Regions from separate parts of the Lentilactobacillus terminaliae genome, predicted to be linked through region 2. Evidence: predicted binding sites of a transcription regulator. Region 2 holds the regulator's gene; the other holds the start of a gene.

Region 1 (16,897 bases), 640 kb from region 2:
CCTTCTGGTGATGCAAAGAAACTAACCACATTGGCGACATCCTCTGGAGTTGCCTCTCGACCTAACGAGATCTCAGATAAAACATTCCGTTGTTGATCGGAAATTGACTTAGATTTAATTGCTGCCGTTCTCTTGTCAATCGCATCTCGCATCGGTGTCCTAACCACACCTGGATTATAAGCATTCACTGTAATTTGATACTTTGCTAATTCCTTTGAAGCGGACTGAGTCAGTCCACGAACTCCAAATTTAGAAGCAGAATAAGCACTTTGTAATGCAGAGGCTTCAACGCCGGCCAATGAGGCTGCATTGATGATTCGACCACCATTTCCCTGAGCAATAAAACGCTTGGCGGCAATTCTAATTCCCCAAAATGTTCCCAACAAATTAACATCTATCAATCTTTTAATTTTGGCTGGCTCTGAATCAATAATTGAATCAATAAACGCCTCACCAGCATTATTAACGAAAACAGCTAACTCGCCCAAATCAGTGATTGCCTGATCAACTGCTTCAGAAAATTTCTCTTCATCTGCCACATCTACCGGATAAGCTTTGGCCTCATAACCTTTCTCAATTAATTCACTTGCTGTTTGTTTTGCCGTCTCAGCATTAATATCTAAAACGCCGATCGCATAACCTTGTTGACTTAACTTATTGGCCACTGCCTTGCCAATTCCCTGTCCAGAACCTGTTACAATTGCTAACTTTGTCAATTTTGTTCACCCCACTAATTCCGAATAGCAATAAAAAAGCCGTTCCTGTATTTAATACAGAAACGACTTTATCGTGTTACCATTCTGAGTTTAATTATTTAGTCACCTAAACAAATCTCGCCAACCATCTTAGACTATCCCTAGTAAAAATGGTGTGTCCATTAACGAGGACCAGCCCGTCTAGCACTATTATTGAATAATCGCGCTAGCCAATCATCGGCCATTTTCACCGTTTACCAAAGATTAGCTTTCATCAATATGCTAACTCTCTACACAATGGTTCCTGGTTACTTTCCGAATCGATTTGTTTAAATGTTATTAGATAATCTATCATTTAATTTTAATTAAGTCAACATTGTTTTTTAATCTTCCGAATTAACTTTATCAATTGATTTAAATAGTCATTGCTCGCGGTCCCTTTTCAAGGAGGAGTTTTCTAAGATTTTTTAGCAAAATATAAATCAACGAATTTTTTCCAATAGGCCCTGCTAAACTTGTACCAAACTCTAGTATTAGTTTGGTTTTTCCAAACCTTTGCCCCTCCTTTTTTGGCTAACTTTAACATCGCTTGAATTTGTTGATTATCGGTTCTTAAAAGTCTGCCGATCATTCGTTGATTAGCACTGCTGTATTGGGTCAACTGCTCTTTAGGAATATAGTATTGCCACCCATTGAGCTTGACTTGTTTTAAAGCTTGAGACAATACTTTCATTCTTTGTTCTAATTTCTGATCATTGTATTGAATTGCAACAGATTTAGTGACGTAAAATGGCGTCACAATTTTGTAGTTTCGTTGGAAACTGTACTGAGCTCGCATTTTTTTGAACTGAGCTGGGCTTTTATAAGTTGCTAAGCTGACAAATTTTTTAACTGGATGTTCCTTATAAACCCATTTCTTAGCGTTGATTTTAACTTGAGCTTTATGTAGCACAGCGTTAGATTGACCTAACAATTTCTTGGCAGTGGCAAGATCACTGGCTGATAAATTAGTCTTTGCATTTTTGTCTAACTTAAATTGCAAGTCATGCAATGATACATATTGCCGAGCCAATTTAGTGATTCTCAGTGCCTCAGATGATGGGCCTGGAACCAAAACAAGTAGTTGTTTACCATCAGAATACGTCACTAATGGACTGACCAACGTGAGTAATAATGTTAATAAAACTGATGACAAAACTAGTTTCAGTTTATTCATAGACTTCATTCCTACATATTGTAGTTATAATGCTATAACAAATATGTTTTGATGACTAGTGTTCTCCATAATTCAATTAACAATTCAACTTACTATTTTGATCTGCGCAAAATCTCATCATTAACAGCTTTCATCACCACATCAACTGGCATATCTGTGCCCGTCCATAATTTAAAAGCCGCCGCTGCTTGAAAAACTAGCATGCCAGTTCCGTTCATCGCCACGCATCCCTGTTGCTTTGCAATTCTTAATAATGGAGTAGTCAGCGGGAAATAAATTGCATCAAACACTACTTGGCCGGAATGCAACTCAGCCAACTCTGATTTTTGCAATGGTAGTTCATCATTGCCAGCCATTCCAACATTCGTTCCATTCACCAAGATATCTGCTGTCTGCATTAAATTAATTAAAACATCATGTTCAGCAAATGAAATTACTTTGACTCTCTTACTCCAACTTTCTAATTCATGTTTTGTGGCCTGAAAGGTGGCATTATCGCGTTTAATAACTATTACTTCTCTAGCTCCGGATTTTACTGATGCGAGAATAATGGCTCTGGCCGCACCGCCTGCACCTAAGACAATCACTTGTTTATCCGTCATAGAAATGCCTTGGTTAGTCAACGCACCTAGAAATCCCTGACCGTCAGTATTATATCCTCTTAACCGGCCATCATCGTTAACGATTGTATTGACAGCCTCCAGTTTTTTCGCCGATTCTGATAATGAATCTAAATATGGGACCACCGTGCCTTTAAATGGCATCGACAAATTAACACCACCAATTTCCATGAGTTTCATAGATTCCAAGATTGGCTGAACTTTAGGTTGATCAACATCAAACGCTAGATAGGTTGCATTAATCTTTAACTGAGCAAATGCCGTGTTGTGAATCAAAGGTGACATACTGTGATGTGCTGGATGAGCCAGTAATCCATATAATTTTGTGTTAGCATCATTCATCTACTCCACCACCTTGATTTGATTCACAATTTTGTGAACGACTTCCATCGGTGCTAAGTTGTCAGTCACTATTTGAACGTCACTTACCAATCCGTAATCAGCTTGGCGTTGTTCTAGTAAATGTTTTAAACCGTCAGAACCAAATTTTTTCACTAATGGCCTATCGTCATTGCCAGCTATTCTGGACAAAGTAGTTTCAATCGAGGCTTGTAATAGGACAACAGGGGCACCCATTTGAATTAGGATTTGTTGATTGCCTTCAAAGGTTGGTGTTCCACCACCTGTACCTAAAACACCGGAAAGTTGCTCGGCATCTTTTAAACATTGCTGCTCAATTTTTCTGAATTCTTCTTCACCAAGAATTTTGAATATTTCTGGAATCGACATTCCTGCCCGCTCAACTATCATTTCATCTAGGTCAAAGTAATCTTTTCCCAATCGGTTAGCCAATAATCTACCAATCGTTGTTTTACCACTGCCCATAAAGCCAACTAATATCAAATCCATCCCATTACCTCCTATCAATTGTCTTTCTGATTTTTTGCGCATCACTGAAAAAGTCATGAATCTGTGCTTTATTTTTTTGCTCGATAGCCGTTTTTAACTTCTTTAATTCATCATTAAATTGATTCAACTGCTCCAAAATAATCTCTCGATTACTATCCATAATTGCTGTCCACATGTCAGGATCCGCAGCGGCAATTCTGGTGGTATCGCAAAAACCACCAGCCACCAATTTGGCATCTACAGTTGTGTTATCAATAGTTTTCAATGCACTCAATGCCAATGTGGATGCAATGATGTGGGGTAAATGACTGCCCGCGCCGACAAATGAATCGTGTTCCTTAGCTGTGACTAGTTGCCAATTGACATTAGCGTTCGATAATAGTCGTTGAATTCTAACTACTCCGGCGTTATCGGCAGAAGTGGGAATCAAAAAGTAAGCGGCACCAACGAATAAATCACTACGCCCGGAACGCGCGCCAGTTAAATGTGATCCAGCCATTGGATGACCACCAACAAACGTGATCTGTTTATCTCTCAATTGATGGGCAACTGACATAATTTCTTGTTTAGTACTGCCAACATCAGTAACGACCACGTCTTTTTTAAGGTTCAAAGTTGCTAGTTCGGTGATTTGTTGTTTGATAACATCTACCGGTCCGCAGAGAAAAATGACATCTGCTGATTCTGCTCCCGAAGCAAATGAAGTTAATTGATCGACATCGTGTTCTGAAATCAAAAATTCACCATTCACTAATTCCGGATCATAACCCAAAATTTTTACTTGTTGATTCCCCTGCTTAATATTTCTTGCTAATGAACTGCCAATCATTCCTAGTCCGCTAATAAACACAGATTCCATAAAAACCACTCCCTAAAGTAATGATGCTAAATCGTCAAAGAAATTCGGATATGATATCGACACTGATTCTTCACCGGATAACGTTAACGATTGATTAGTTAGCAATCCTGCGACTGCAAGTGTCATTCCAATTCTATGATCCCCGTGACTATCCAAATGCGTTTCTACTGGTTGCCAATTATTACTTCCAGTAATTGTGAAACCATCTGGCCGTTCAACGATTTGAATGCCTAACTTTTGAAATTCTTGAACAATCGCAGCGATTCGATCAGTTTCTTTCACCCGTAATTCCTGAGCCCCTGAAATCGTGCTGATGCCCTTAGCCCTAGCACATACCAATGCAATAATTGGCAATTCATCAACTAAGCTGGGAATTTCATCTCTTTGAATGTCAGTTGCCGATAATTCAGACGTTTTGATTACCATGTCCGCGAAAGGTTCGCCTTCATAATTTTGATGATCTAGTGCAATCTGTGCGCCCATTCTTTGTAGTACCTTCAAAATCCCTGAGCGGGTGTCGTTTATTCCCACTTTCTGTAATCGAACTTCAGAATTTGGAACCAACAACGCTGCTGCAATAAAGAAAGCTGCAGATGATATGTCCCCAGGAACCGTCAGTGTAATTCCTGATAACTTAGGTTTAGGAGTTACTTGAATTGTTAACTGGTCGTCGCTAGTTTTAATTTGACCACCAAAGGCATTGAGCATCGTTTCTGTATGATTTCTTGTGGGTAATAATTCCTTAATCTCTGATGGGCCATCTGCTTGTGAAGCCGCCAAAATAATTGCACTCTTTACTTGAGCTGAAGCAACAGTCATCTGGTACTTAATTGCGTGCAAGTCTTGTCCCATTATTGAGACTGGTAAATGACCTGAAGTGGTCTGAATGTTAGCACCCATCAACGATAGTGGCTCACTGACCCGCTTCATCGGCCTACGTGAAAGAGAATCATCACCTATCAACTGAGTAGTGAAGTCCTGCCCACTGAGTAGACCCATTATTAATCTGGTGGTGGTACCAGAATTTCCCATTTGTAAATAGTTTTGAGGCTTCTTTAATCCTTTAAACCCAACACCGTGAACTACAACTTGATCTTCTGTTAAATCAATTTCCACTCCTAGATTTTGAAAGGCTTTGACTGTTGATAAACAATCTTCAGAAAATAAGAAATGATTGATCACTGTTGTGCCGGTACTGATTGATCCTAGCATTACTGCACGGTGAGAAATACTTTTATCTCCTGGAACTGTCACAGTTCCATGTAAACCTGTTTGAGGTGCCGGCATTAATTTTTTCATGTTCACAGCTCCTTACTAAAAGTTTTTAAATTCATTACGGTATTCTTGAATTTGAGACCGTAATCGCAGCAAGTTACTGCCGTCAAATGTATCAGTGATCGCTTTAACTAATTCAATCGCCACAACGCTTTCAACAACTATTGACGCTGGAACGATCGCGGTGGTATCGGATCTTTCCACATTTGCCTTCATCGTTTCTTTAGTCTCGATATCAACGCTTTGTAATGCTTTGTAGAGGGTTGGGATTGGCTTCATAGCAGCTTTAATGACCACTGGCATTCCATTAGTCATTCCACCCTCGAAACCACCTAGATGATCACTTAATCTGTCAAATCCTTCTGACTTTTGCCAAGCAATTTCATCCATAACGTTACTGCCTAGACTAGCTGCTGCATCGAAACCGTCACCAATCTCAACTCCTTTAATTGCATTGACTCCCATGACTGCTGCGGCCATTTTGGCATCTAATTTAGTATCCCAGCCGATGTAACTACCTAATCCTGCTGGTACATTAGTAGCCACCACTCGAACGACTCCACCTAATGTATTGCCGTCACGCTTAGTTTGATCGATCAATTCATGAATCGGTTGAATTTGGCTTTGGTCAATAATTCTCAAATCGTTTTCACTAATTGCTTGTTCAATTTCTGAAACATTCAAGCTACTGTTTTCATTCGCAGCAATTGGGCCAACTTGTTCCACATGGCCAACAATCTGAATATCTAATTGATTCAACAACTGTTTGCAAATTGCCCCGATTGCCACTCTCATGGCAGTTTCTCTTGCCGATGATCTTTCCAACACATTCCTTAAATCGTGATGTCCATATTTCATACCACCAACTAAGTCAGCATGTCCTGGACGTGGCCGATTTACTTGTCTCAAAGTATTCTCAGGAGTCTCTGGACTGATTGGATCCATAATCTCGCTCCAGTGAGCATGATCACGATTTTTTACGACTAATGCGATCGGTGAACCTAAAGTTTTACTATGGCGAACTCCACCAACGATTTCGACAACATCATGTTCAATTTTTTGACGATTACCCCGGCCATATCCGCCTTGCCTAGCAGCCAGCATTTCGTTAACTTCGTCTACGTCAATGTGCATACCTGCTGGAATACCTTCAAGAATTCCAGTTAATTGTGGTCCGTGAGATTCTCCTGCTGTTAAGTAGTTCATTTTCTGACCTCCCCTAATTGCAATAAGTTTTTTTGTTGTTGTTTTGATTCATCCATGATGACTTGGAAAATAGTCGCAATTGAATCTGCCAATTCTGGATTATTTATTGAGCTGGTTACTTTTTGAATGACTTTAGTTTCACGACTAAAGTCCAACAGCGGCTGGCCAGTCTCTTCCTTAATCGCTGCAATCAGTTCGGTAAGTGAAAAACGTTGGTTTAATAAATCAGTTAATTCGTGATCAACAAGATCAATTTGGCTTCTTAGTTGTTCTAATTCTGTCATTTTAAAAAACTCCTATCTTTTTTATTTGAATTTGTATTTAATATCACTTGTGAAACCGTGTTTGAAGTTCGTACCCGTTGTAAACAAAGAATTGTTACTAATGCTAAAACAGAACCTACAATACCGATAAAAACATCAAAATTAAGTACTGATTGAATGTTTTCAGTTGCCAATCTACCAGTAACGATTGGGACCGTGAATGTGGCGATGCTACCAAAAGTCATGTACAACCCGGTAATAATTCCTTTGTGGACTGGTAGCATTTTCAATAGTAAGTTCAATGCCACTTGTAATACTCCACCAGCGGCGGTGAACCCAAATACTGCAGAAGCTATCATTACCAATAATTGATTCCTCAATGTGCTAATCAGGAACAACGACAGCAACGAAATTAATGTGGAGCCTAATAAAACTTTTTCTTCCGCAACTCCCAATTTCAAAATTATGAATGTGACCACAACCCCTACGATTGAACTGATACTGTAAAGTGAAAGCAATCCGTGTGCCATTAGCACTGAAAATCCTAATTTTTGTTGAGCAAAAACGGTAATCCACTGGGTAAATAAAATCATAATGGCCATTGAAGTGTAACCATACATAGATAATGCAACTGATGCGATCAACTTCTTGATTCCTCTGGGACCATTACTCTCTTCTTCAAGTTCAACCTCTTCGACCTTGGCATGAGGAAATGTAGTTTTACGAATAAGGAAAAAGTTAATCATTAATAACCCACATGGAAGGATGAATGACCAACCAAACCATAATTTATTTGACTCAAGACTAGCCACTACCAAAGGTAAAATGAATTCACCAATTGACATAAACGCTTTGATGAAGACGTTAGATGCGCCAGCATTACCTCCCATCTCAATGAATGTTGGGTATGTTCCTGCATCAAAGGCTGAATTGGCAACTCCAGCCAAAATTGCTAACCCATATGCCATAACTAAGTTGGTTGTGAATGGCATGCCAATGAAGAAAATCAAGTAACTTGCCATTCCGACAATTACCATCTGCTTCCTACCAAAACGATCAGAGAGGTAACCGAAGATAAAGTAAGCAATTAACTTACCAATTCCAATTCCAGAAATAACGTATGACACAGTAGCGATGGGAACATTCCAGAAATTTCCTAACGATTGCATATTCTGCGTTAAAATAATCAACCCAATTCCGTGAACGATGTAGTTAATGTATAAAACCAGTGATAACTTTCTTCTTGATATAGTATTCATTTAATTCACTCCTTAGATAATAAAAAAGGACCAGCTAGATTATCTAGCCGGCCCTTGTCTTTATGAAACCTAAAGACTAAAACACTTGTCCAGCTAGATCTATCCGTCTAGCTGATCAACCATCATGGTTATTACCCGCTTAGACGTGAACACACACGCGTCCACGCAAAAGCAGACGCTACCTTAATAAACAAGATAGCTATAATAAAACTTATTTGCCTGATGATTAATTAATGTCATAGCGATTAGCTTCCTTTCGTTTTTTATGTTAAATACATTAAAACAATTAAATTATGAGCTGTCAACACTCATTTTAATTTAATTTAATTTTAATATAAATAGATGCCACCGAATAACGGTAGCATCTATTTATTGCTAGATTATTTAATTTCATCCAATCCTTGGCGTTTGCGGCCTTTGTTAAACCATGGACTAACAGTAAATGCCAAGATATCATTAACAACATATACTGCTGAATTCACAGCCATGGCCAAGGTTGCATCACCCTGACTAAACGTAATTCCCCACAGAATCAATTGGAAGATTCCTGAGAATAACCACCAGAAATACTGATTGCTATAACGCATGAAGCACATAATTCCAGCAGTTAAACTAACTGAAAAGCTCAATGCATCCACGTAAGGTCGGGGATCATTAGTCAAATGACCAATTAACCAACCAGAAATAAGGTAAACCACAATGGTTCCGGCGATAGAAATTACCCATTGTTTAGCACCAAATTTTCGCAAATTATTCACTGTATCATCGTTCCATGCCTTAACTGCAAGCAATACTGGCAAGTCAAGAGTTGCGATGTAAGCAAGTTGCTCAAAGATAGATAAATAATTTTTGGCAGTCCAACCAGCATAAATAAAACAGATTGATGATAAGATTCCTAACCAACCGTTAACTGCTTTAGCCGCGTTGATCGATAAAATACATAAGACCCCTAAAGTTGTCCCAATGAAGGTAATAAATGCCAACGGAGTGATGGGATTAGAGACTAGGGTCATGATTTGTAGACCCATTGAGAACCAGAATAAATAATAATTTTGTTGAGGCCAACCTTTAACTTGTTGCACTAACCATTTAAAATAAGTAATTAAATTATGTTTCTCTTTTGTTGCTACTGTATTATCCAAATTTTCCACTCCCAATAATTAGTTGGGCTGCAGCCTTCATACTATATATAGTGTCGTGTTACTAAAAACAACACTATATATAGTATATCCGAATCATTTCAAAGTCAATCAACGGTTGTGGACAATTTATTTTCAATTACAAAAAACGACCTATTAATGTTACCAGCAAACCTAGTAAATAAGCCAGCTAAATTTTTTTAGCAGGCTTATTAATTAACTTTTAAAATATTTATTTTCTTTCAGGACTAACCCAGGTACCACTCCCACGACCTAAAATTGTTTTAACTGCTCCCGGAAATGTCCATACCAAGGTCAACGGATTAATAATCCAGTAGATCAACGTATAAATTGGTGCGAAAATCCAGTACTTCATCTTGGCACCATTAAAATCAAGGATTAACGCTGTAAGTAACTGAAGACCACCAGCGATCGATTCACTGACAATCATAACGCACGAAAACATCAAATACATCAATATATGTTGATAACTTCCTATAATCAGTAACTTACCAATGATCGCGATAAAAACTAAAGTTGAAATAACAAAAAAGAATGACCACAAAATCGATAGCGTGGAGTCTAAAAACATCGTGAATTGATATTTATTTTTGATTGGGTGTCTAATAAATGCCATGATATTTGTTAGCCAAACCTCAGTTCCACCTTTTGCCCAACGACTTCGTTGGCGAAATAGCTCACCAATTTTTTCTGGGACCGTCATATTAAACATGATTTCTGGAGCAAACTTTGGAACCGTTCCTTTTAAATGTTGATCCCAAGCAATACTGATATCTTCCGTTGCCCGATCCTGCCTAAATCCTCCCACTTCAAACAAAGCAGCTTTTTTATACATCGTGTTGGCACCACTATACGCATACATTGAATTATTGATTGCACTTTGGCTTCTTTTAATAATTCCCACAATACTTGAAAACTCAACCGTTTGTGATTTACCCAAAATCGTCGTTCGGTTTTGGACATCCATGTTTGCGGTCACCGCAGCCGTATTAATATCTGAATCATGAGTAAAGTATCCCATATACTTTTTCAACGCATCTGGTTCAGGCAAAGTATCGGCATCATTACTTAAGATGTACTCACCCTTTGCAAAAAACATGCCCACGTTAAAAGCATGGGCTTTGCCTTTATTATCATCTATTCTAATTACTCTTAGATTATCATAACGAGTTTGTATTTCTGCAAGAGTCTTTGGCGTATCATCTGTTGAACCATCATCCATTACTAGTATCTCGTAGTTAGAATAATTCAAGTCATTAAGTAAATAATTCAAGTCATTAAGTAAATAATTCAGCGTGTGTTCTATCATAATTTCTTCATTATGTGCCGGTATCATAATCGTAATCAACGGCTCATAGTCTTCATCAATAGATTTAACTGATTGATCATCACGATTTAAGATGCGATACATTATCGCACCCCAAAACCAAAAAAAGGCTCCTAAAATTGGGTAAAGCGACAATATCAGCACTCCCCACTGTATTAACCCCATATGTCCCATAATTATTCTTCCTTGCCTTCTTCATCTATCGCTTTAACCAGATTTATCAATGTACCATTTTCTATATTTTGCTCCTTGGGAATAACTAAAGACCGAACACTTTGTCTATATTGCTGATCACCATATTTTTCAGTAGCAAAATCTTCCATTTTGTTAATGACCACTTCTCGTTTAATTGGGTCAAAATTCGGCCAATTATTTAGATAATGTTTACTTCTCTCATGCTGAATAATCGCCATCGACAACGAAAATCCACCTATGATAACGAAAGCGAATGCCAAAATAATTAGTAAAAATATTTCAAATGAAACAAGACTGTTTAATCGCAATCCGATACCGAAAATCCTTAAATAACGGTGAGTACTAGCAATCACTACCACTGTAATTGGTAACAAAACTCCTAACCACCCAAAATCAGCCATGAACGTTTGTTTAATTTTAAGTCCCAAATTCCCTGACTCGAAAAATTCGTCGATATAATTACTTTGATTCTTATTCTCATTCATCAGCCAAAACCCCATCTTCGATTTCCATTGGCTTACCTGTGTAATAGCCTTGAACATAATTAATTCCCAGCTGTTTCGCCAATCCATAGTCTGCACCAGTTTCTACTTTGGCTAAAACTAAAACAATCCCATGTTGCTTGGCAAATGCCACCCAAGAACCTAAATTAACGTCCAGCCACTGATCTGGAGTGCTTTTTCGATACTCATCCATAGAACATTTAATATAATCGATCGAACCAACGAAGGCGTTTAATTGATTATATTCTTTCATCGTCGTACCAACAGAATCAACACTTAACTTGGCACCAAGTGAACGAGCCGAACGAATTCGTTGTAATAACGCTTGCTCGCGCCTACTAGCCAGGTTGGATAAATCAGTTTCGATCACGACCTGATGATCTGGATTAATACTGATAACTGACTTGATAAAAGGCTCAAAGCTTGGATTTAGTAACTGTTCTTTAGATAAATTAACAGCAACGTCCTGTCCCTTAGGGATTGATCTAACAGCTTCCCTCATTAAGTCTAGGAATTGCTTTAAAGTTAACAAATTAGGTCGCCACGGAACCTGCCATTGACCTGATTCATTCATTTCTCGTAACAACAATTCATAACCCAAAAGTTTTCCTTGGTTATCAAACTGTGGTTGTCCGAAAAATTTCAGTTTTCCATGCGGGCCAGACTTGCGTTGGCGATCGTAATTTTTCGAATAAATAATATACATTATTGTGACTGCTGCAAAAAACATCAAAATAATTATTGTTGCAGTAATCAAATCATCAGTCAGTTTTATGAACACATCTATAACCTACCTAATATAAATTCCAAGATCTATCAATCAACTATTTCCCTCGGCTATTCAAAAGCCAAAATAATACCGCCACAAAGTAAAATTAGTTATAATTTGTGTAGATTTATTAAAGGGGGATTTTATTATGTCACAACAGTTAGGGGAACACGATTTAGGAACTTACGAATACGTGTCCGATGCATATAACAACAACATGCGAATTCAAGAATACAAGTTGCCGACAACATTGGCCGATGGTGAACAAACCGTTTTTAACACCGACGTCATTAAAATGACAATCATCATCAAAGACCAGCGAGTCACTAAAGTTACCATTGTTACGCCCGAGCCAGCGTCATCGACTTATATGCAAGTCTTTGAAGGCTTCGAATTTGGGTTAGATGCATTAGGAACTTGGATCAATACCTATCATCGTTCCACGTCAACCCATGGTAAAGCTTCAGATGTCGTCAACGGAATCTTAGCAAGTTATGATACAACGCCAGATAACGTATTAACAGTTAGCTTAACTAGAGCCGATTAGTATTACTAATAAGTTATATAATTGCGTTCTAATAGGTTGTACACAGCCTATTACTCTAAACCAATAAATAGATTTTGCAAGCTAATTTTTTATAATTTAATAATTTGTAAATTAGTTGTCATTTATATTAGTAGCAGTTGCTGGTATACTTTTATATTGTCATGATAACTTCAGATTGAATCTTAGAAATTAACATTAAATCATTTGATAGATGTCAGTGGCCCAGGCTATGCCTTCGCACTGACTTTTTTATTTCTAACGCACTTTATGTATTGAATTTGCAATTTAAATATTTTTGAGACTATCAAGTGCTTCATTAACTAATGGTTCTTCTGAAAAAACAATTAGAAAAGAGTGAAGACAATGACATACAGCCTACTCATCCGAGTAATTGCTGAATTTATTGGTACTGCCTTGCTGGTAATTTTAGGTAACGGCTCCGTAGCCAATGTAGATTTAAAAGGTACTAAAGGAAATAACGGCGGTTGGATTTTAATCGGTCTTGGATATGGTGCCGGAGTTATGATTCCTGCAATGATGTTTGCCACAGTATCTGGAGCGCAAATCAACCCGGCCTTGACCATTGCAATGGCCCTAAATGGTCTATTTCCTTGGAGTGACGTCCTTCCATACATTATCGCTCAAGTTCTAGGCGCAATGTTTGGTCAATTGGTCGTAGTTTGGAGTTACAAACCCTACTATGATCAAACCGAAAATCCCCGTGCTATTTTAGGAACCTTTGCAACAATCGATAATGCTGATTCAAACCGAGATGGATTCATCAACGAGTTTGTCGGCACATTTATCCTAATTTTTGGCGCGTTAGCTATTACCCACGATATTGCATTTAAAGCAAACATTGGATTAGCCAACTTTACCCTTGGATTCTTAGTAATGACCTTGGTCGTTTCACTTGGTGGAGCAACTGGCCCTGCTTTAAATCCTGCTAGAGATTTAGGACCTCGGATTGTCCATGCCCTTTATCCACTTAAAAATAAGGGTGAATCAATGTGGCATTACTCTTGGGTCCCAGTTGTTGCCCCAATTATTGCAGGTATCGCAGCTGTTTTCGCATTCAAAGGTATCTTTATGTAATATGTTTCTAATTAAAAACGTGGTGCTCTTGTGAGCACCACGTTTTTTCTTTAACTTTTATAATTGATTGGCATTGTAACATCGAATTGACTCCCTCGAATAACGAAGGAATCAGAATCACTTGTCTCAGAAAAATAAAGACGAACATAACTTGGTCTAAAGGTATCAGATTTTCTATCTAACAAAACATGTAAATAATAACTGCGCTTTGCATCAGGGGCTAATTCCTCACCTTGACCGCTATCAATAACCGTTCTGTCACTGCTGTTAATTTGCTTTTGATCAGGCAACACAATTTGTTTTAGTCCACCAACGATAATTGAACGGTCAGAATTATTGGTTACCGTATATTGAGCCTTTAAATAGGTGTAGGGGCCATTAATTTCGTTAGTATCGAAATCGTTGCCTGAATTAAATTTTTGATCGGCATTTAATGGTTTATTAGTTGCTATTTTTACGTAGTTAATCGTTGTGCTGACTTGGGCAACACTGGGTGAATGCTTCACATTGTTCGACAAACCCAATAAGGAAATTTTCCCATAATGGTCACTGTAAAAATATTGGCCAACTTTTCTCAGCGGAGCGTGACCGACATTATTAGGATCACTAATGTTAGCAGATGACATTGCCTCATCTTCAGTCGCGATAGAAGAATCACTAGTTTTACTCATCAATGCACCGTGCAGTGAACTATTAATCATGGTAAAACCAATGACCATTGCCACGATTAAAAAGCAAAGATTGGCAATCAAAATCAACCACCATGACTTGTTGGTAGTAACCCAGTTATTGTTTTGATATTTTATTAGACGGCTGCTTTCATCCTCGGGTTTAGTTGATTCAATTTCTTGAATATAGCTATCCTCATCATTAGGGAGTGGCTCCGTGTACAAATCACCAGCGAGAATTCCAAGGCTGGCAATCACAACTATAATTCCCCATATTTTTAAATCGGGGAAGTTTTTATTTTTATCAAACATTGTTGCAATCAGTGCTAAAATCGTAATAACTGTTGGCAACCATTTGATTATTCGTCTTTTGGTATTTCTAAAAATAATTTCAATCAAGCCGGCTAACGCGATTAGTACCCCAAAGTATAGTCCAAAAAGGTCTCGTTGACTGCCTGTAGAATTAGCAAATGATAATGTGGCATTAACTAGGGACGATTGATATGAGATTACCAATGCACATAGCACAAAAACGATTCCAACAACTAGTTTAACTTTTTTCACAGTCTTAACCCCCTACGTGACAAAAACAATGATATCACAAGAGTCCGGTAAGTTTGACTTTCAAAATAGAACTTAATATTTTCTGAAAATATTTACTCTTTTGACGTCTCAAAATGTTCTTTAATTAATAATGATTGACATTTAGTGCCATGACCCTTATATTTAAACAGTAATAATTACTATTTAACGGAGGGAATCTCATGGAAAAATTAGATCAAGCATCTTCATATCGTAAATTAAAGAGTCCTAACATCAAAACACGTAAGCGTGCTTTAAAGGCCTTACACGACGTTAAGCGCCAAAAAGGTACCAAGTAATTAAATTATAAAAGCCGTTCGATCATCAGCCTAGTAGCTGGATGGTTGAACGGCTTTTTTCTTTAATCTAATTTGGTCAACGCCTTTGATGGCACGTCACTCTTAGATACCTTTTCCCAAGAAATAACTTGGCTTCGTTTTTGGTTATAACTAACTTTCAGATAAGCACCCATTTTTAAAGGTCTCATAACTGGGCCACTGGTGAACTTCAAGCGAAGCTGATGGCCGTCTTTATCGTACCCAAATTGGTCATACTTATATTGCTTATATGAGGCACTGATTCTTTCTCCCTTGGTAGTAATCTGTGTGTAGTATGGAATCCCACCATAATTTTTTAAGTACCAAGCATATCCAGCAGTGAATAATCCTAAAAATACTACGATGACCACCACTAAACTTATAATGACGTTTCTTCTCTTCATGTGCTTCTCCTTATCGAATGAAAAATAGCGCGGATATTAACGCCCAAAAGATGCCGATTCCAAAAGTCGTTTTACGATAAATTGAAAGAATGGCAATGTATTCACGCAACATGGCGCTAGGCAGAAAATAAAATGAAGTTGGCGCTCCTACCCCTTGTGCATTCAATCCTGCGCGTTTAGCATAAATTGCTCCTCGCAGAACATGATAGTTATTGGTAGAGAAAACAATTTTGGGAGTTCCACTTTGTCCTTGTTCTTGCCAATCTGCCTCAATCTTATGCTTTGAAAATAACATATTTTCATAAGTCGATGTAGATTTATCTTCTAATATAATTCTTTCTTCAGGAATAGAGTTATTTTTTAAATATTTAGCCATAACATATGCCTCTGAGTAAGGTTCATCAGGGCCCTGTCCTCCACTAGGAATCATATGGGAATTATTAGTGGAAAAGTTTTTAAAATATTGAATGGCTCGATCGAGGCGACTCTTTAATAATGGAGAAACTTCATCTGATCTGACCCCCGCCCCTAATGTAATCACATAATCAGCAGGATATTTAACTGGGAACATCTGATACATAAATGAATAAAATAAATATCCCATAAAAATGAAGGTCAGCGAGATATCGACCATCAAAGTCCAGAACATGACTGCCACAATCGCTGTGGGCCACGCACTTGCATACTTCAGGACCAAGTATCCAAGTAAAACAATGACAATTAAGTTCAAACCAAAAATCAGCGACAATTTAGCAGTTAAACTCTTGCCTTCTTTAACCTCCATCACTCGACTATTAATAATCAGCGCAGCACCAGCCAAAATTGGAAAACCAATCATCCCAATCAAAATGAATAAAACAACCGCTTCGGTACTTTCTGGTGCCATTCCCACTATGGCATTCAATATACTGATAACACTGGACAAAAGTATCAGTAACAATCCGCCAAACAGAATTAAACCAGCAAAAAAATTTCTCCTATCTTTTCGCAGTAAAAGACCCGCGATAATTGAAAGCAGTAACCCGGAAATTATAAGTGCCATATGCTAACCATCCTTAATTGAAATATTTAACTTAATTCTACATTGC
Region 2 (16,897 bases):
ACGATTATTGATGATTTGGAAGAGCAACATTATATTTCCGAACAGCACGGTTCCAAGCCGAGAGAAATTTACTATCGGAAGAATAGTGAGCAAGAATAAAAATAACTTTAGTTAGGAAGAGAGATATGGATTCAGATACGACTTATCATTTTGTAGGAATTAAGGGAACGGGAATGAGTGCAATGGCACTTATTTTGCATGACCGGGGAATGAAGGTTCAAGGTTCAGATATTGAACAATACACATTTACCCAACGAGGATTAGAAAAAGCTGGTATTGAAGTAATGCCATTTGATCCTGAAAATATTCATGAAGGACTTACAATTATTGCTGGTAATTCATTTAATGATGATCATCCAGAAATCAAAAAAGCCCGCGACATGGGACTAACTGTTTACCGCTATCATGATTTCTTAGGTAAAATGATTGAAGGCAAGACCAGTATTGGAGTGGCCGGTGCGCATGGTAAAACTAGTACCACAGGTTTATTAGCCCACGTGTTATCTGGTATTTCTCCAACAGATTATTTAATCGGTGATGGTTCAGGTAAGGGTGTTCCTGATGCTCGGTTCTTTGTATACGAAGCAGATGAATATCGCCGACATTTCTTAGCTACATATCCTGACTACGCAATCATGACAAATATCGATTTCGATCATCCTGATTATTACGAAAGTATTGATGATGTTGTTGATGCATTTACATCATTTGCTAGTCACGTTAAAAAAGGCATTTTTGCATGGGGCGATGATGAACATCTCCGTCAACTTAAGGCTGACGTACCCGTATATTACTATGGACTAAAGGACACTGATGATTTTCAAGCTGTTGATGTGAAGAGAACAACTAGTGGTTCAACATTTACTGTCATGTATCATGGTGAATCATTAGGAGAATTTGAAGTGCCATTGTATGGTGAACACAACGTGTTAAACTCACTTGCAGTTATCGCTGTCTCATACTTTGAAAAAGTCGATCTTGATGAAATTCGTCGAGAACTGCTCAGTTTCTCTGGTGTTAAACGTCGTTTCTCTGAGAGAAAAGTTGCCGACATGACAATTATCGATGACTACGCACATCATCCTTCTGAAATTAAGGCTACATTGGATGCTGCTAGACAAGAGTATCCTAATAAAGAAATCATCGTAGTCTTCCAACCACATACATTTAGTAGAACCATCGCATTGATGGATGATTTTGCTAAGAGTTTGAACTTGGCTGACAAAGTATTCTTGACTGATATTTATAGTTCACCACGTGAAAAATCAGGAAATGTTTCTTCTCAAGATTTGGGTGCCAAGATTACCAAGGGTGGTCAAATCTTGAAGGTCGAAAACATGTCACCATTACTTGATTACGATAATGATGTTGTTATCTTCATGGGTGCGGGAGATATTCAAAAGTATGAACAAGCTTATGAAGAATTACTAAGTCACTTAAGCAAAAAAGTAAATTAATTAATTTTCCTTTATGAAGACCATTAATTGGGTATAATTGCTTGATTAATGGTCTTTGTTTGCTAAAATTACTTAAAACAATAAAAAAGGAGCGATTTAATTGGATAACTTTTCAAATCAAGATGCTCGTCGAGTGGTTAACGCGGACTCTGGTTTAAATAAATTTTTAACCAAGATGTATGGTTGGATGTCACTTGCCGTACTAGTTTCAGCCATTACCGCATACGTGGTTGTCGAAACTGGTGGTGGAACCATTGCAATGGCAATAGCTGCCAATCCTTTGCTTAGATGGGGTTCATTGATTGCTTGGATCATTATTCCAATGGTTATTTCAGTTCAGTCAATGAAACGGCCGACAGCTAGTTTTGTGATGTTGATGATCTATTCTGTGTTAACTGGTTTAGTCTTCTCATCATTGCTGTTAGTTTATACAGGTAAGTCAATCTTCTCAGCATTTCTAAGCGCTGCAGCAATCTTTGTGACAATGACTATTATGGGTGTCGTTACAAAACGGAACCTTAATCGTTTGGGTACTCAGATTACTGGTGCATTGATTGCTTTGATCGTGGCAATGGTAATTAACATCTTCTTAAGAAGTTCAGCGATTGGCTTCTTCTTATCATTAGCTGCCGTTGTTATTTTCTCAATTTTAACAATGTACGATTCAAATCGTCTTACCAAGATGTACACGCAATATGGCAGTACTGGTCAAGTATCAGTTAATGGTATTGCCGTCTTTGGTGCTTTACAACTATATCTAGATTTTGTTAACCTATTCATCCAGTTATTAAATATTTTGGGTGTAACTGATAATAAATAATTTCTGTAAGTTTAAGTTATATAAGGTGTGTGAGGAATTTGTAGTCAAATTCTTCATATACCTTTTTTACATATTTGAGTTTTATCCGTGATTTGAATTAGTTAGAATTATTATTAGCTGAGTAAGGTAATAATTGCTCTCTTCGTGGTAAAATTAAATGAGAAGAATTACGCACAATACAAATTGTTAGGAGATTCTAATGCCAAAAAAATTATTATTAATTGACGGAAATAGTGTCGCGTTCAAGGCTTTCTATGCACTTTATACATCTATGGAAAGATTTGTTAACTCCGAAGGATTGCATACTAGTGCAATGTACGGTTTTAACTTAATGTTGAACAAGGTATTAGAAGATGAACAACCAACGGATGTGTTGGTTGCTTTTGACGCTGGCAAGACAACTTTTAGAACTAAGATGTTTGATGAATATAAAGGTGGTAGAAGTAAGACACCTAGTGAATTGTCAGAACAGTTTCCTTTTTTACGAGAAATGTTAGCAGATCGTGGTATTAAAACTTATGAGCTTGCTGATTACGAAGCTGATGATATTATTGGAACTTTGGCTAAACAAGCTGATGAATCTGGTGATTATCAAACAGTCATCGTGACTGGTGATAGAGATTTAACGCAATTAACCTCGAATACCACCACTGTTCAAGTCTCTAAAAAAGGGGTTACTGACTTAGAATCATATACTCCCGCTTACGTTGAAGAAAAATTGGGTGTTAAGCCAGAACAAATTATTGAAATTAAAGGTCTTCGTGGTGATACTTCTGATAATTATCCAGGAGTCGAAAAAGTCGGTGAAAAGACTGCCGTTAAACTGATTCAACAGTTTGGAACCATCGATAATATTTATGCCAACATCGATGATGTTTCTGGTAAGAAACTTAAAGAACATTTGATCAATGATCAAGAAAAAGCGTTGATGGCTAGAACTTTAGCAACTATTAATCGGGATGCTCCTTTAACCATCGGATTAGATGATTTAGTTTACCAAGGAGACAATTCTGAAACTTTGCCAGCATTCTACGAGAAGATGGGCTTCAAATCTTTTCTCGATAAGTTAGCTCCTAGTGAAGAAGTTGACCAAAGCACAGAAATTGAATATCAAGTGTTGACGAAGGATAATCTTCAAGATGTTCAGGACTCCATTAATGATGAGTTTTCACTTCAAGTGGAATTAAGTGATGAGAATTATCATTTAGCTGATATTGTTGGCTTTGCTTTAGGTAGCGGAGAAAAATGGTTTGCTAGTAATCAAATAGACTTATTAAGTAGCCCCGTTATTAAGAAGTTGCTAGAATCAGACAAAATTAAGGTTAATGTTTTTGATGCTAAGCGGACATATGTAGCTTTAAATCGTTTGGGAATCACGTTGAAAAACGTTGATTTTGATATGCTATTGGTTTCTTATTTATTGGATACCAGCAACAACAGTAACGACGTGGCAACAATTGCTAGAAGTCAGGGATATCGTAATATTCAAACTGATGAGGATGTTTATGGTAAAGGTGCTAAACGCTCGATACCAGTTGATCAACCAGAATTCTTGGATCATCTGATTCATAAAGCCTGTGCCATTGATCAGCTTCACGAAAAGATGTTTGTCGAATTAGATGAACATGATCAAACAGATTTGTATCGCGACATGGAAATTAAAATTGCCTTTGTTCTTTCACGGATGGAAATTGCTGGGATTAAGGTCTTACCCCAAACGTTGGAAGAAATGGGCAGCAAGTTTAAAGAACGCCAGAGCGAAATTGAACAACAAATATTCAATCAAGCCGGTGAAGAATTCAATATTGGTTCACCTAAACAATTAGGGAAAATATTATTTGAAAAACTAAAACTACCAGTAATTAAAAAGACCAAGACTGGCTATTCAACTGCCGTCGATGTTTTGGAAAAGTTAGCTCCAGATGCTCCTATCGTGCAAAACATATTGGATTATCGACAAATCAGTAAGTTATTGTCGACGTATATTGAAGGGCTACTCAAGGTTATTCATCCCGATGACTCAAAAGTTCATACTCGTTATTTGCAAACATTGACCGCCACTGGTCGATTATCATCAGTTGATCCTAATCTGCAAAATATACCCATCAGATCAGAAGATGGTAAAAGAATTCGCGAAGCCTTTGTTCCTAGTCATGAAGGCTGGCAGATCTTCTCGTCAGATTATTCTCAAATTGAATTACGAGTTCTTGCATCTTTATCTGGTGATAAAAATATGCAGGCCGCATTTAAGTCTGGTGAAGATATTCATGCGGAAACTGCCCGGAGAATTTTCGGCTTGGAGTCCAATGCGGATGTTACTCCTAATTTAAGAAGACAAGCCAAAGCGGTTAACTTTGGAATCGTCTACGGAATTTCTGATTATGGTCTGGCAAATAACACTGGGATCACAAGAAAACAAGCTCGGGAATTCATCGATAGATACTTTGAAGAATATCCAGGTGTGAAAAAGTATACTGAAGATATTGTTAAATTTGCTCGAGAGCACGGGTATGTCGAAACAATTGCTCATCGGAGAAGATATTTACCAGACATTAATTCTAAGAGCTTTAATCTGCGTTCATTTGCCGAAAGAACGGCTATGAATACACCAATTCAAGGAAGCGCAGCAGATATCATCAAAATTGCGATGATTAAAATGGATGAAGCATTAGAAAAAATGGATACGAAGATGTTGCTACAAGTCCATGATGAATTGATTTTTGAAGTTCCTGAAGAGGAATTAGACGAAATTAAAACATTGATTCCTAAGGTAATGGATGAAGCAATCGATTTGGCAGTTCCATTAAAAGTAGAAAGTCATTATGGCAAGAATTGGTACGAAGCAAAATAATTATTTATGTTAGTGAGGGGTTTAGATGCCAGAATTACCTGAAGTTGAAACAGTAAAACGAGGATTAAATGAATTAGTTGCAGGCAGTACTATTAAGGATATTGAAGTTCTGTATCCAAAAATGATCAGTAATGTCACTGCAGATCAATTTATTGCTACGCTAAAAAATCGCAAGTTAGAAAAAGTTGATCGCCGTGGCAAGTATTTGTTGATTCGCTTGTCAGATGGGCTGACGATTGTTTCTCATTTGAGAATGGAAGGTAATTATGATGTGGTGCCTGATGGTACGGAACCTAACAAACATACACATATTATTTTTCACTTAACCGATGGTCGTGAATTAAGATATAATGACACTCGTAAGTTTGGCCGGATGTCAGTGGTTAATACCGGTGACGAATACACGGTGGCGGGATTGAAGACGATTGGTCCTGAACCAACCGAAGACACCTTAGACATTGATTATATGGTGAAAATTTTTGGTAAAAGTCGAAAAGTGGTCAAACCATTCTTATTGGATCAAAGTAATATTGCCGGTTTGGGAAATATTTATGCTGACGAAGTATTATGGATGAGCAAAATTCACCCTGAAAGACCCGCTAATTCACTAACCAAACCAGAATTAGTTGAATTAAGGAAAAATATTATTTTAGAACTTCAAAAGGCCATTGCTGGTCATGGAACCACTGTTCATTCTTATTCAAATGCGTATGGTGAAGCAGGTAGTTTCCAGAATCAACTCAATGTTTATGGGCGTGAAGGTCAACCATGTTTGCGCTGTGGGACACCTATCGTTAAAATCAAATTAGCTCAACGAGGAACTCATTTCTGTCCTCATTGTCAGGTTTTACCTGAGGAGGGTTAGCATGCCTAAGATTATTGGTTTAACTGGTGGAATTGCCACTGGTAAGACCCAGGTATCTAATTACTTGAAGTCATTAGGCATCTCAGTTATCGATGCAGATATAGTGACTCGACAAGTAGAATCAAAGGGTCAACCAGGTTTGGCGGCCATTATTGACAATTTTGGGGATGAGTTTTTGAATGAAGATGGTGAGCTAGATCGGCAACGGTTTGGTAACATGGTTTTTAGTTCAAAGCGGTCGTTAACTAAGCTCATTCGAGTCATCAATCCGTTTATTGAGCAGGAAATATATCATCAAATCGAATTGCATTCATCAGAAAATGTGATTGTTCTGGACGCCCCAACGTTGTTTGAAAATGGGTACAATAGTATAGTTGATGAGATAGTATTGGTTTATGCGGATCCAACAACGCAACTTACTAGATTAATGAATAGAAATCAGTTGGCGACTGCTGATGCAATGAAGCGAATTGCCAGCCAGTGGTCATTAACAATTAAACAAGAGCTCGCCGATGTAGTTTTTTATAATTCAGGTGAGTTTAACTTAACTAAACAACAGATAGATAATTGGATAAAAAAAGAGAATTTTAAGGAGTGATCGTTCATGCAGTGTCCTCATTGTGGTCACAATAGTTCCAAAGTTATTGACAGTCGACCAACTGATGATGGTCGGGTTATTCGACGCAGACGTGAATGCGAAAATTGTGGCTTCAGATTTACCACTTTTGAACGAGTTGAAGTTACCCCGTTATTAGTAATCAAAAAGAATGGTAATCGTGAAGAATTCAATCGTGAAAAGTTGATGAAGGGAATTGTTAGGTCAGCTGAAAAACGTCCAGTATCAATGAACGCGATTACTGACCTGGTTGATCGGGTCGAAAACCGTCTTCGCTCAAGTGGAGATAGTGAGGTTACCAGTAATGAAATTGGTGAATATGTGATGGAAGATCTTGCATCTTTAGATCAAATTGCCTACATCAGATTCGCATCGGTTTACCGTCAATTCAAGGATATGTCAGTCTTTTATAAAGAATTAAAAGAAATGATGGAAAAAAATGATAACAGTTCAACGGATAATAGTGGTGATAAATAAATGGTAAATGAGGAAAGACTGTCGCCAGATAGTCGATTCGCAACAACAGCTCGTAATAGTAATCAGGAACCGAATCTTAGCGTATTAACCGATCTATATTTACCATTGATTGGTTCAAACGCTTTTTCGTTGTACATGCTATTATTTGGAATTGCTAGAGAAGATAAGTATCAATTCAAAGCACATTCATTCTACGAACTGCAATCTATTCTTAATTTATCACTTTCAGATATCGAAACGGCTCAGCATAAACTCGAAGCTGTTGACTTGTTATCAACGTCTATCGGTAATGAAAAAGTTTATCGATTTGCGATGCATTTACCTCTGTCATCTGCAGAATTTTTGCGAACCGATTTATTAACCACCTTACTATTAGGGAGAGTTGGTAGTGTAACTTTCAAACAATTGGTTCAAAGAGTCGATCAGCCACAGAATGATTCAAAAGAGACGCAAGATATCTCTGCTTCTTTATTGGATGTCTTCACTGTTACCAAGACAGCGGTGCAAAATCCACCCAAAGAAGTCGTTGAATTACAACAGAGAAAAGCTGATCACTCAAGACTATCTGTAAACCAACAGGCTCTAAAACAAAATCCGTTTGATTTTAATTTGTTGATTGAAGTTTTGTCGAATTCATTTATTGATATCGAAAGTGTAAAGACTGCATATAACGCCATAATTGCGGAACATTTACTGTATGATATTGATGAAGTTACGATGAGCAAGCTGATTTTAAAAGCCGTTGATTTAAAGAACAATCAATTAGATACTGACCGTTTAAGTCAGGTAATTGCCAATGATTATCAGAATGCTACTACAGGCCAAATGAAGAAGACAGTTGTGCAGGCCACTAAACCAGTTGCTAAGGCTAGTCAGTCTTCGTTTGACACGCAAACTAAGCAAATTATCTTGATTGCCCAAAAGACTGCTCCACTAGCTTTCTTGAATCAGGTCAAAAAACAAAAGGGCGGTTTTGTTTCTAGTAACGAGCAACGAGCAATTAGAGACTTGGTAGCTAAAGACATACTGCCAATTCAAGTCATTAACATCATGACTTACTATGTTCTGGTCAGCATGGGGAATGCCACAGTGAATAAGGGTCTGCTTGAAGCAATCGCTAATGATTGGGCACAGAAGAAAGTGGCTACTGCTGAGGATGCGATTGTTGCAATCAAGAAAAGACAAGAAGAGCAATCACAACCAAAAAAGAATACCAGAAGGCAGTCTAATGGTCGTCACACAGTCAAAGAAACATTGCCAGATTGGGCGAAGAGAGAGAATAGAAATAAGGACTTGTCAAGCAGTACGATGACTCCTGAAAAGGCAAAAAAGTTAAAAGAAAAGTTGGATAGACTAAATATAAAGAAAAAGTAGGTGAATTGAGTGGAAAATGTCTCTGAATCGATGAAGAAAATTTTGGCTAGTAAGCATTTGAATGATAATTTTGATAAATTGGTTACGGCTGTGAAGCAAGACCCTGAAATCACTGATTTTGTGAAAGAACACCAATCCGAATTAGCTAGTGATGCGGTCGAACGGTCGATTGCTAAATTGTATGAATTTTATAATGTGAAGCAAAAAAATGCACACCAGGAGAAAACGTTTGCTCCAGGATATTTACCTCATTTGGTGGTAAACGACCGTTTAATTGATATCATCTACAGTGCCTCTCCTGAAGTGCAGGCAAGACAGAAAGAGCTGGCACAAAAACGATTGATTACGACTGTTCTCATGCCAAAGGATGTTCAAGATGCTAATCTTGAAAATTTCTTTTCTGATGATGGTAATAAATCAGATGTTCTTGATGCAGCCATTGATTTTATAGATGAGTTCAATGCGAGTCCCGATACTTTCCATCAGGGGTTATATTTATATGGACATTACGGTGTTGGAAAGACGTATTTACTTGGTGCAATCGCTAATAAGCTATCAGAATGGGGGGTTCAAACTACACTAGTTCATTTTCCAAGTTTGGCGGTGGAGATGAAAGCAGCTATTTCTGATAATTCAGTAGCTAGTAAAATTGATTCAATAAAAAAATCGTCAGTTTTGATGATTGATGATATTGGTGCTGATTCGATGTCTAGTTGGGTGAGAGACGATATTTTAGGAGTAATTCTAGAGTATCGAATGCAACAACAATTACCAACATTCTTCTCCTCCAATTTTTCAATGGAGAAACTAGAGGATGAGCATTTGCGAGTCACTCAACATGGAGATAACGAGCCGTTAAAGGCAGGTCGCTTGATGGAAAGAATTAGATTTTTATCACGACCAGTTGAAATGGATGGTCCCAATCGAAGATTGCATTAAAATTTTATTTGACAATAATTGTTGGTAATCATATACTCTAATCATTGATGGAAAGACATGACTATCGTGACTCATCCCAGGGAGGGTTTTCATATACTGAAAGAAAACCTGTTAAGATCACTATAGTTACCACTTTTCAGCTTCGGATTGCGGACAATGCTATCCCGGTAGGTAACCGTTAGCAACCACTTGAGAGCTTTAATTTATTTAAAGTAATATGGGTGGAACCGCGCTAAATGCGTCCCTGGTGTATATATTTGTACACCAGGGACTTTTTTTGTGGTTTCAGTTCAATAAAAAAGGGAGATAATAATATGGCAGATCTATCATTTGAATTTCCAGATGGCAGTATTAAAGAATTTGCTGACGCAGTTGTTGGTGAAGAGATTGCAAAGTCAATTTCAATTAGTTTAGCTAAAAAAGCCGTTGCTGCTAAAGTTGATGGCAAACTACATTCAATTAATGAACCTTTACATAAGGGTGGCAAGTTAGAAATTATTACTAAGGACAGCGTTGAAGGTTTAACAGTTCTTAGACAAACTGCTGCTCAAATCTTAAAAATGGCTATCACTCAAGATTTTGATAACGTTCAATTTGGTGAAAGCGTTGCTGATGTTGATGGTTTCTACGTTGACACTGACAAAGCCGGAACTCAAATTACTGTTGATGAACTTGACGGTTTAGCTAACTCAATGAAAAAAATCGTTTCAGATAACTTAGAAATTAGTTCTTTAGAATTATCAGTTGCTGATGCTAAAAAATTAGCTGGCGATGATCAATATCAATTGTCATTGATCGACAAGTTAGCAGTTGATGGTCAAGTGCTATATAACCAAATTGGCGATTTCAAAGGAATTTCAGAAGGCGCTGTATTACCAAAGACTGGTGCTGTTAAGATCTTCAAGTTACTTTCAGTTGCTGGAGCATACTGGGAAGGTAAGTCATCAAACCCAATGCTACAAAGAATTTACGCAACTGCCTTCAACAAGCAAGCTGAACTTGATGAAGATTTGAAACAACGTCAAGAAGCTCGTGACCGTGATCACCGTGTAATCGGTAACCAACTTGATTTATTCTTCGTTGATCCTAAGGTCGGCGCCGGATTACCATACTGGATGCCAAATGGTGCTACTATCAGAAGAACCATTGAACGATACATTATCGACCGTGAAGTGGCTAATGGTTACCAACATGTTTACACTCCAGTGCTTGCCAACCTTGATCTATACAAGCAATCTGGACACTGGGATCACTATCGTGAAGACATGTTCCCACCAATGGACATGGGTGATGGCGAAATGCTTGAGTTACGTCCTATGAACTGTCCTTCACATATCCAAGTTTACAAGCATCACATTCGCTCATACCGTGAATTACCACTTAGAATCGCTGAATTAGGTATGATGCACCGTTATGAAAAATCAGGAGCCCTTTCAGGATTACAACGTGTTCGTGAAATGACTTTGAATGATGGTCACACTTTTGTAACTCTTGACCAAATCCAAGAAGAATTCCAAAAGATTCTTAAGTTAATGGTTTCTGTATATCATGACTTCGATATTAACGATTACACATTCCGTTTGAGTTATCGTGATCCAAAGAATACTGAAAAGTACTTTGATGATGATGAAATGTGGAACCGTGCTCAAGGTATGTTGAAGGGTGCCATGGATGAATTAGGCTTAGACTACGTTGAAGCTGAAGGTGAAGCTGCATTCTACGGTCCTAAGCTTGATGTTCAAACTAAGACTGCCCTAGGTAACGAAGAAACTCTATCAACTATCCAATTAGACTTCATGTTGCCAGAACGATTTGACCTTCATTATGTTGGTGAAGATGGTCAAGAACATCGTCCAGTTATGATTCACCGTGGTTTGGTTTCAACTATGGAACGATTCACTGCTTACTTAACTGAAATTTATAAGGGTGCTTTCCCAACTTGGTTAGCTCCTCATCAAGTTCGTGTTATTCCAGTTAGTGAAGAAAAACATGGTGCCTTTGCACAAGAAGTTAGCGAGAAATTAAGAGAATTTAACATTCGTGCTGACGTTGATGATCGTCCAGAAAAGATGGGTTACTTAATTCGGGATGCTCAAACTCACAAGATTCCTTATACCTTAGTTGTTGGGGATGACGAAGTGAACTCAAACGCCGTTTCAGTTCGTAAGTATGGTGAAGATGATTCTAAATCTGAATCAGTCGATGCATTCGTTGATGAAATCAGAAACGATATCGATACTTACTCAAGAAACGAAGAATAAGGACAAAACCTTGACACCTAATTTGATAGATGATATTCTATTAAAGTTGACAAGAAAGTAAAGCAGAAGCGACCCGCTTCTCGCCTGAGTAAAAATGTTTACTGGGCACGATATCGAGTCAGGACTAATCACTATGTGATTCAGTCTTGTAATTGAGCGGGCGCAAATATTGCGCTCGCTTTTATTCTGCTTTTATCAATTTCGGAGGTGAAGTACCATAGCAAAAGATATGATGGTTAATGACGGAATTCGCGCTCGTGAGGTACGTCTGATTGGTGCAAATGGTGATCAACTTGGTGTTAAGTCAAAGGATGAAGCTTTAAAGCTTGCCGAAGACGCAGAGTTAGATTTAGTTTTAGTTGCTCCTAAAGCAAAGCCGCCAGTAGCAAAGATTCTGGATTACGGGAAGTACCGCTTTGAACTTCAAAAGAAGGAAAGAGAATCTCGTAAGAAGCAAAAAGTCATCAGTGTCAAAGAAGTTCGCTTAAGTCCTACGATTGATGTTAATGATTTCAACACTAAGTTAAAGAACGCTAAAAAGTTCTTAGCTAAGGGTGAAAAAGTTAGAGTTTCAATTAGATTCAAGGGACGAGCAATAACACATAAGGATATTGGTCGTGAAGTTCTTGACCGTATGGCAAAGGAAACTGCTGATGTTGCCAATGTCGAACAAAAGGCAAAGATGGACGGCCGAAGCATGTTCTTAGTGTTGTCACCAAAAGATTCAGATAAAAATTAGTTAAAATTTTTGAGGAGGAAACATAATGCCTAAACAAAAAACAAACCGCGCTGCTGCTAAGCGTTTTAAGAAGACTGCTAACGGTGGTTTCAAGAGTGGAGCCGCTTATACTAGTCACCGTTTCCACGGTAAGACAAAGAAGCAACGTCGCCAACTTCGTGGCACTCACATGATGGACAGCACTAATGTGAAGACATACAAGAAGTTATTAGCACACTAATACATTAAAAAATTAATCGCCAATAATTAGGAGGAATTCGATATGCCACGAGTAAAAGGTGGAACAGTCACACGCGCACGTCGTAAACGTGTTTTAAAATTAGCTAAGGGTTACCGTGGTGCTAAGCACCGTTTGTTCAAGACCGCTAAAGATCAAGTAATGAAGTCACAAACTTATGCATTCCGTGATCGTCGCGCTAACAAAGGTAACTTCCGTAAATTATGGATTGCCCGTATTAACGCTGCATCAAGAATCAATGGTTTGAGCTACAGTCAATTTATGCACGGTTTGAAGCTTGCTAACATTGACATGAACAGAAAGATGCTTGCTGATCTTGCAGTTAACGATGCAGATGCATTCAAAGCACTTACAGATGAAGCCAAGAAGGCTCTCAAGTAATTTTTGACTTAAACAAGACTTTCACTGGTTAACGGTGAAAGTCTTTTTAAATAATTTATTAAAAAGGGAGTTTCCCAATGATTTCTATGTTTAAACCAAGCTGGATGTTTCGGGATATTTATCATGTATCTCCAGAATTTTTGGCAGGAAATCACATAAAGTATGTTTTAACTGACCTTGATAATACATTGATTCCGTGGAACCAAATTGCCGGTGATGAGAAACTGGCAGAATGGTTAAAGGAAATGAAAAAATATGGCATTAAGGTCATTGTCGTTTCAAATAACAGTTATTCACGGATAGAGCATGCACTCGTTGATTATGACGTGAATTTCGTTTCTAGAGCATTAAAACCACTAACGTTTGGTATTGATCGCGCAATTCGCAAGTATTCACTTAATCGCAAAGAAACAGTAATGATTGGCGACCAGTTGATGACTGACGTGTTCTCGGCTAACAACAGTCGTATTAATAGCATTTTGGTAAAACCGTTAGTAAATAATGATAGTTGGACGACATGGTTTAATAGATTTATTGAACGTTTTGTGTTTCAATTACTAAAGAAAAAATATTCTGATATCCATTGGCAATAGGAGGAAATATATGGCTGAAAGCGAAGTTATAATTGATGGAGAAGTTCTTCACTGTATTGGTTGCGGAGCAGCAATTCAAACTGAGGATAAGACTAAACCGGGCTACACCCCTGAATCGGCTTTAAATAAGGGCTTGGAATCTGGTGAGGTGTATTGTCAGCGATGCTTTAGATTACGGCACTATAATGAAATTGTTCCAGTTGGCCTAACTGATGATGACTTTTTGAAATTATTATCAAGTATTTCGGCTACTGATTCTTTAATTGTCTATGTCGTTGATATTTTCGATGTTAACGGTAGTTTAATTCCAGGTCTTCACCGATTAGTAGGTGACAACAAGGTATTATTGGTTGGAAATAAGGTTGATATTTTACCAACTTCTTTCAAACATAAGAAAGTTGCTGATTGGTTGAGACAACAAGCCAATGGTGCAGGAATTAGACCAATTGGCGTACAACTTGTTTCAGGAAAAACGAATGAAGATGTCGACCGTTTACTTGCTAGTATAGATAAATATCGTAAGGGCAAGGATGTTTATGTCGTCGGCGTTACTAATGTAGGTAAATCTACATTAATTAACCAAATCATTCGTCAATCTACCGGAGTTAAGGACTTGATTACTACATCACGGTTCCCAGGAACTACGTTGGATAAAATCGAGATTCCATTAGCTGATGGTCAAACATTGACTGATACTCCAGGAATTATTCAACCAGAACAGATGGCGCATTTGCTAAATGGGGAAGAACTAAAGTTAGTTACTCCACAAAAGACAATTAAGCCAAAAGTTTATCAATTGAACCCAGAACAGACATTGTTTATGGGTGGCTTAGGTCGATTTGATTACGTTTCTGGTGATAAGAAGCACGGTTTTACAGTTTATGCTGAAAATGGGTTGTACTTGCATCGTACTAAGCTAGCGAATGCTGATGAATTTTACGAAGGCCATCTAGGTGGATTGTTAACGCCACCTACAGCGGATAATGCTGCCCAATTTGATAAATTAGTTCCGCATGAATTTAAAACTACTGTCAAGAGCGATATTGTAATTGAAGGACTAGGTTGGATTACTGTTCCTGCTGGAATCGTTGTCCGTGGATGGGCACCAAAACAAGTTGCGGTCTTAATTAGACCAGCCATGATTTAAGGGGTATACAATGGAATTAAAAGGAAAACAAAGAAGATTATTAAAATCAAAAGCCAACAGAATGAAGCCAATTTTTTCAGTTGGGAAGAATGGCTTGTCACCTGTTTGGTTAACAGAAGTCAACACGGCTATTGAAAAGCGTGAACTTATGAAGATCAACATCTTACAAAATGCAGACGTTTCAACTGATGATGTAAGAAAATATATCGAAGAAAATTCTGATATTATGGTTATTCAAGTTATTGGCCACAGTTTATTATTATTTAAAGAAGCCGGTGACCCTGATAACCGTGACGTATCAGTTGAAGTAACATCAATCTAGGAGTGTTAAATCATGACGAAGGTTGCTAGTACCGTACAAACTTATGCGAAGACACAATTAAATACTGATGACCATCATAAAAAAATTGGTCTATTAGGTGGGACATTTAATCCCATTCATAATGGTCATTTAATAATTGCAGAACAGGTAATAGACCAGTTAGGTTTAGACGAAATCAGGTTCATGCCTGATTTCATGCCACCTCATGTCGATAAGAAGCTGGCCATTGATGCCAAAGATCGTGTCACCATGATCAATGGTTCAATCAGAGATAATCCTCATTTTGCAATTGAAATGGAAGAAATTGCTCGTGGTGGAACTAGTTATTCATATGATACGTTGGTGGCTTTAAAACGCAGAAACCCAAATTATGAATACTACTTTATCATCGGTGGTGATATGGTTGAATATTTACCTAAGTGGCATAAAATTGATGAATTAGCTAAGTTGGTAACGTTTGTCGGAGTTAAACGATCGGGATATAAGACGACTTCAAAATACCCAATTATTTGGGTTGACGTTCCATTCATTGATATATCATCAACACTTATAAGATCTAAGGTAAGAGCTAATCATTCAATTAGATACCTTGTACCAACCCGTGTTGAAAAATATATTAGGGAGAATGGTCTATATGCAAACTAAAGAATTAACGTATCAACATCATTACACGTCGTTAACTCGACCCGAGTTAGTGGCAAAGTTAAAAACTACATTAACTGATGATCGCTTTCAACATGTTTTGCGTGTTGAGCAGACTGCAGTTGATTTGGCCGAACGCTATGGTGTTGATCCTGAAAAGGCCAGTATAGCTGGATTGGTCCATGATTATGCTAAGCAACGTTCTGATAAAGACTTTGTTGATGCGATTCATGAATATCATTTGGACCCTGATTTGTTGAATTATGGCAATGCCATTTGGCATGGAGTAGTTGGCTGGATTTTTGTCAAAAATGAATTAGGTATCAACGATATAGAAATTTTAAATGCTGTTGAATACCATACAGTTGGACACGAAGTGATGACTGTATTGGCGCAAATTGTTTATATGGCTGACTACATTGAACCAAATCGGAATTTTCCAGGAGTGGAAAAAGCCCGTCAGTTGACCAATACAGATTTAGTGCTTGCGGTGGCTTATCAAACTAAGCAGACATTGGCTTACTTAGTGGCAAATAACCGCCCAGTATTTCCCCAGACGGTTGTTACTTACAATAGTTGGGTACCCAAAAGTGGACTTAATTAATAGGAGGATTTATGGATAGTAAAGATATTGCTCAAATCGCGGTGCGAGCTGCAGATAGTAAACGGGCAAATGACATTGTTGTATTAGATATGCAAAACGTTAGTTTGATGGCAGATTATTTTGTCATTGCTGATGCTAATTCAAATCGTCAAGTTAAGGCGATTGCTGATGAAATTGCTGACCAAATGTCAGCATCAAAAATTGAAATTTACCAAGTATCTGGAAGAGACACTGCTAAGTGGATCTTGATTGATCTTGGTGAAGTAATCGTTCATGTTTTCCAAACAGATGAACGTGATTTCTATAATTTGGAAAAATTGTGGTCAGACGCACCATTCTTGGATACACGGGATTGGCTTGAAGTATGATCTACGAAAAGTTTGCTAAATTTTACGACGAACTATTTGATGATGAGTTGTATACCAAGTGGGGCAACTACTTTGAACAGAGAGTCTCTAAATCAGCAAGCATTATGGATTTAGCGTGTGGGACTGGTAAGTTAGCGATTGAATTGATTCGACGTGGTTATAATGTGACCGGATCTGATATTTCAGAAGACATGCTTAAGTTG

The links. Region 2 encodes NrdR, which represses ribonucleotide reductase genes. Its sites were predicted from a motif close to ACACNATATATNGTGT; they were not measured.
Region 1: the regulator NrdR is predicted to act here: its motif matches at 9,455-9,470, upstream of pnuC (nicotinamide riboside transporter PnuC).

What each region holds. Positions count from the first base shown of each region.
Region 1 is NZ_CP168151.1:1,569,636-1,586,532, forward strand. It holds gene O0236_RS08355 (acetoin reductase) at 1-716, opposite strand, end outside; T-box leader at 772-1,028, opposite strand; gene O0236_RS08360 (hypothetical protein) at 1,153-1,911, opposite strand; gene O0236_RS08365 (shikimate dehydrogenase) at 2,004-2,873, opposite strand; gene O0236_RS08370 (shikimate kinase) at 2,874-3,380, opposite strand; gene O0236_RS08375 (prephenate dehydrogenase) at 3,385-4,239, opposite strand; gene aroA (3-phosphoshikimate 1-carboxyvinyltransferase) at 4,252-5,538, opposite strand; gene aroC (chorismate synthase) at 5,554-6,720, opposite strand; gene O0236_RS08390 (chorismate mutase) at 6,717-7,004, opposite strand; gene O0236_RS08395 (MFS transporter) at 7,001-8,242, opposite strand; gene pnuC (nicotinamide riboside transporter PnuC) at 8,623-9,384, opposite strand; gene O0236_RS08405 (glycosyltransferase) at 9,614-10,903, opposite strand; gene O0236_RS08410 (hypothetical protein) at 10,906-11,409, opposite strand; gene O0236_RS08415 (EAL domain-containing protein) at 11,402-12,208, opposite strand; gene O0236_RS08420 (hypothetical protein) at 12,345-12,743, shown strand; gene O0236_RS08425 (MIP/aquaporin family protein) at 13,107-13,838, shown strand; gene O0236_RS08430 (hypothetical protein) at 13,889-15,070, opposite strand; gene O0236_RS08435 (putative metal homeostasis protein) at 15,271-15,387, shown strand; gene O0236_RS08440 (YxeA family protein) at 15,450-15,809, opposite strand; gene O0236_RS08445 (YdcF family protein) at 15,820-16,851, opposite strand.
Region 2 is NZ_CP168151.1:931,988-948,884, forward strand. It holds gene O0236_RS04640 (DNA translocase FtsK) at 1-99, shown strand, start outside; gene murC (UDP-N-acetylmuramate--L-alanine ligase) at 126-1,457, shown strand; gene O0236_RS04650 (Bax inhibitor-1 family protein) at 1,558-2,277, shown strand; gene polA (DNA polymerase I) at 2,477-5,128, shown strand; gene mutM (DNA-formamidopyrimidine glycosylase) at 5,154-5,993, shown strand; gene coaE (dephospho-CoA kinase) at 5,995-6,591, shown strand; gene nrdR (transcriptional regulator NrdR) at 6,598-7,086, shown strand; gene O0236_RS04675 (DnaD domain protein) at 7,087-8,460, shown strand; gene dnaI (primosomal protein DnaI) at 8,470-9,399, shown strand; gene thrS (threonine--tRNA ligase) at 9,714-11,660, shown strand; ribosomal protein L20 leader region at 11,715-11,853, shown strand; gene infC (translation initiation factor IF-3) at 11,890-12,399, shown strand; gene rpmI (50S ribosomal protein L35) at 12,425-12,619, shown strand; gene rplT (50S ribosomal protein L20) at 12,662-13,018, shown strand; gene O0236_RS04705 (YqeG family HAD IIIA-type phosphatase) at 13,096-13,611, shown strand; gene yqeH (ribosome biogenesis GTPase YqeH) at 13,622-14,758, shown strand; gene O0236_RS04715 (YhbY family RNA-binding protein) at 14,769-15,080, shown strand; gene O0236_RS04720 (nicotinate-nucleotide adenylyltransferase) at 15,093-15,725, shown strand; gene yqeK (bis(5'-nucleosyl)-tetraphosphatase (symmetrical) YqeK) at 15,715-16,326, shown strand; gene rsfS (ribosome silencing factor) at 16,338-16,694, shown strand; gene O0236_RS04735 (class I SAM-dependent DNA methyltransferase) at 16,691-16,897, shown strand, end outside.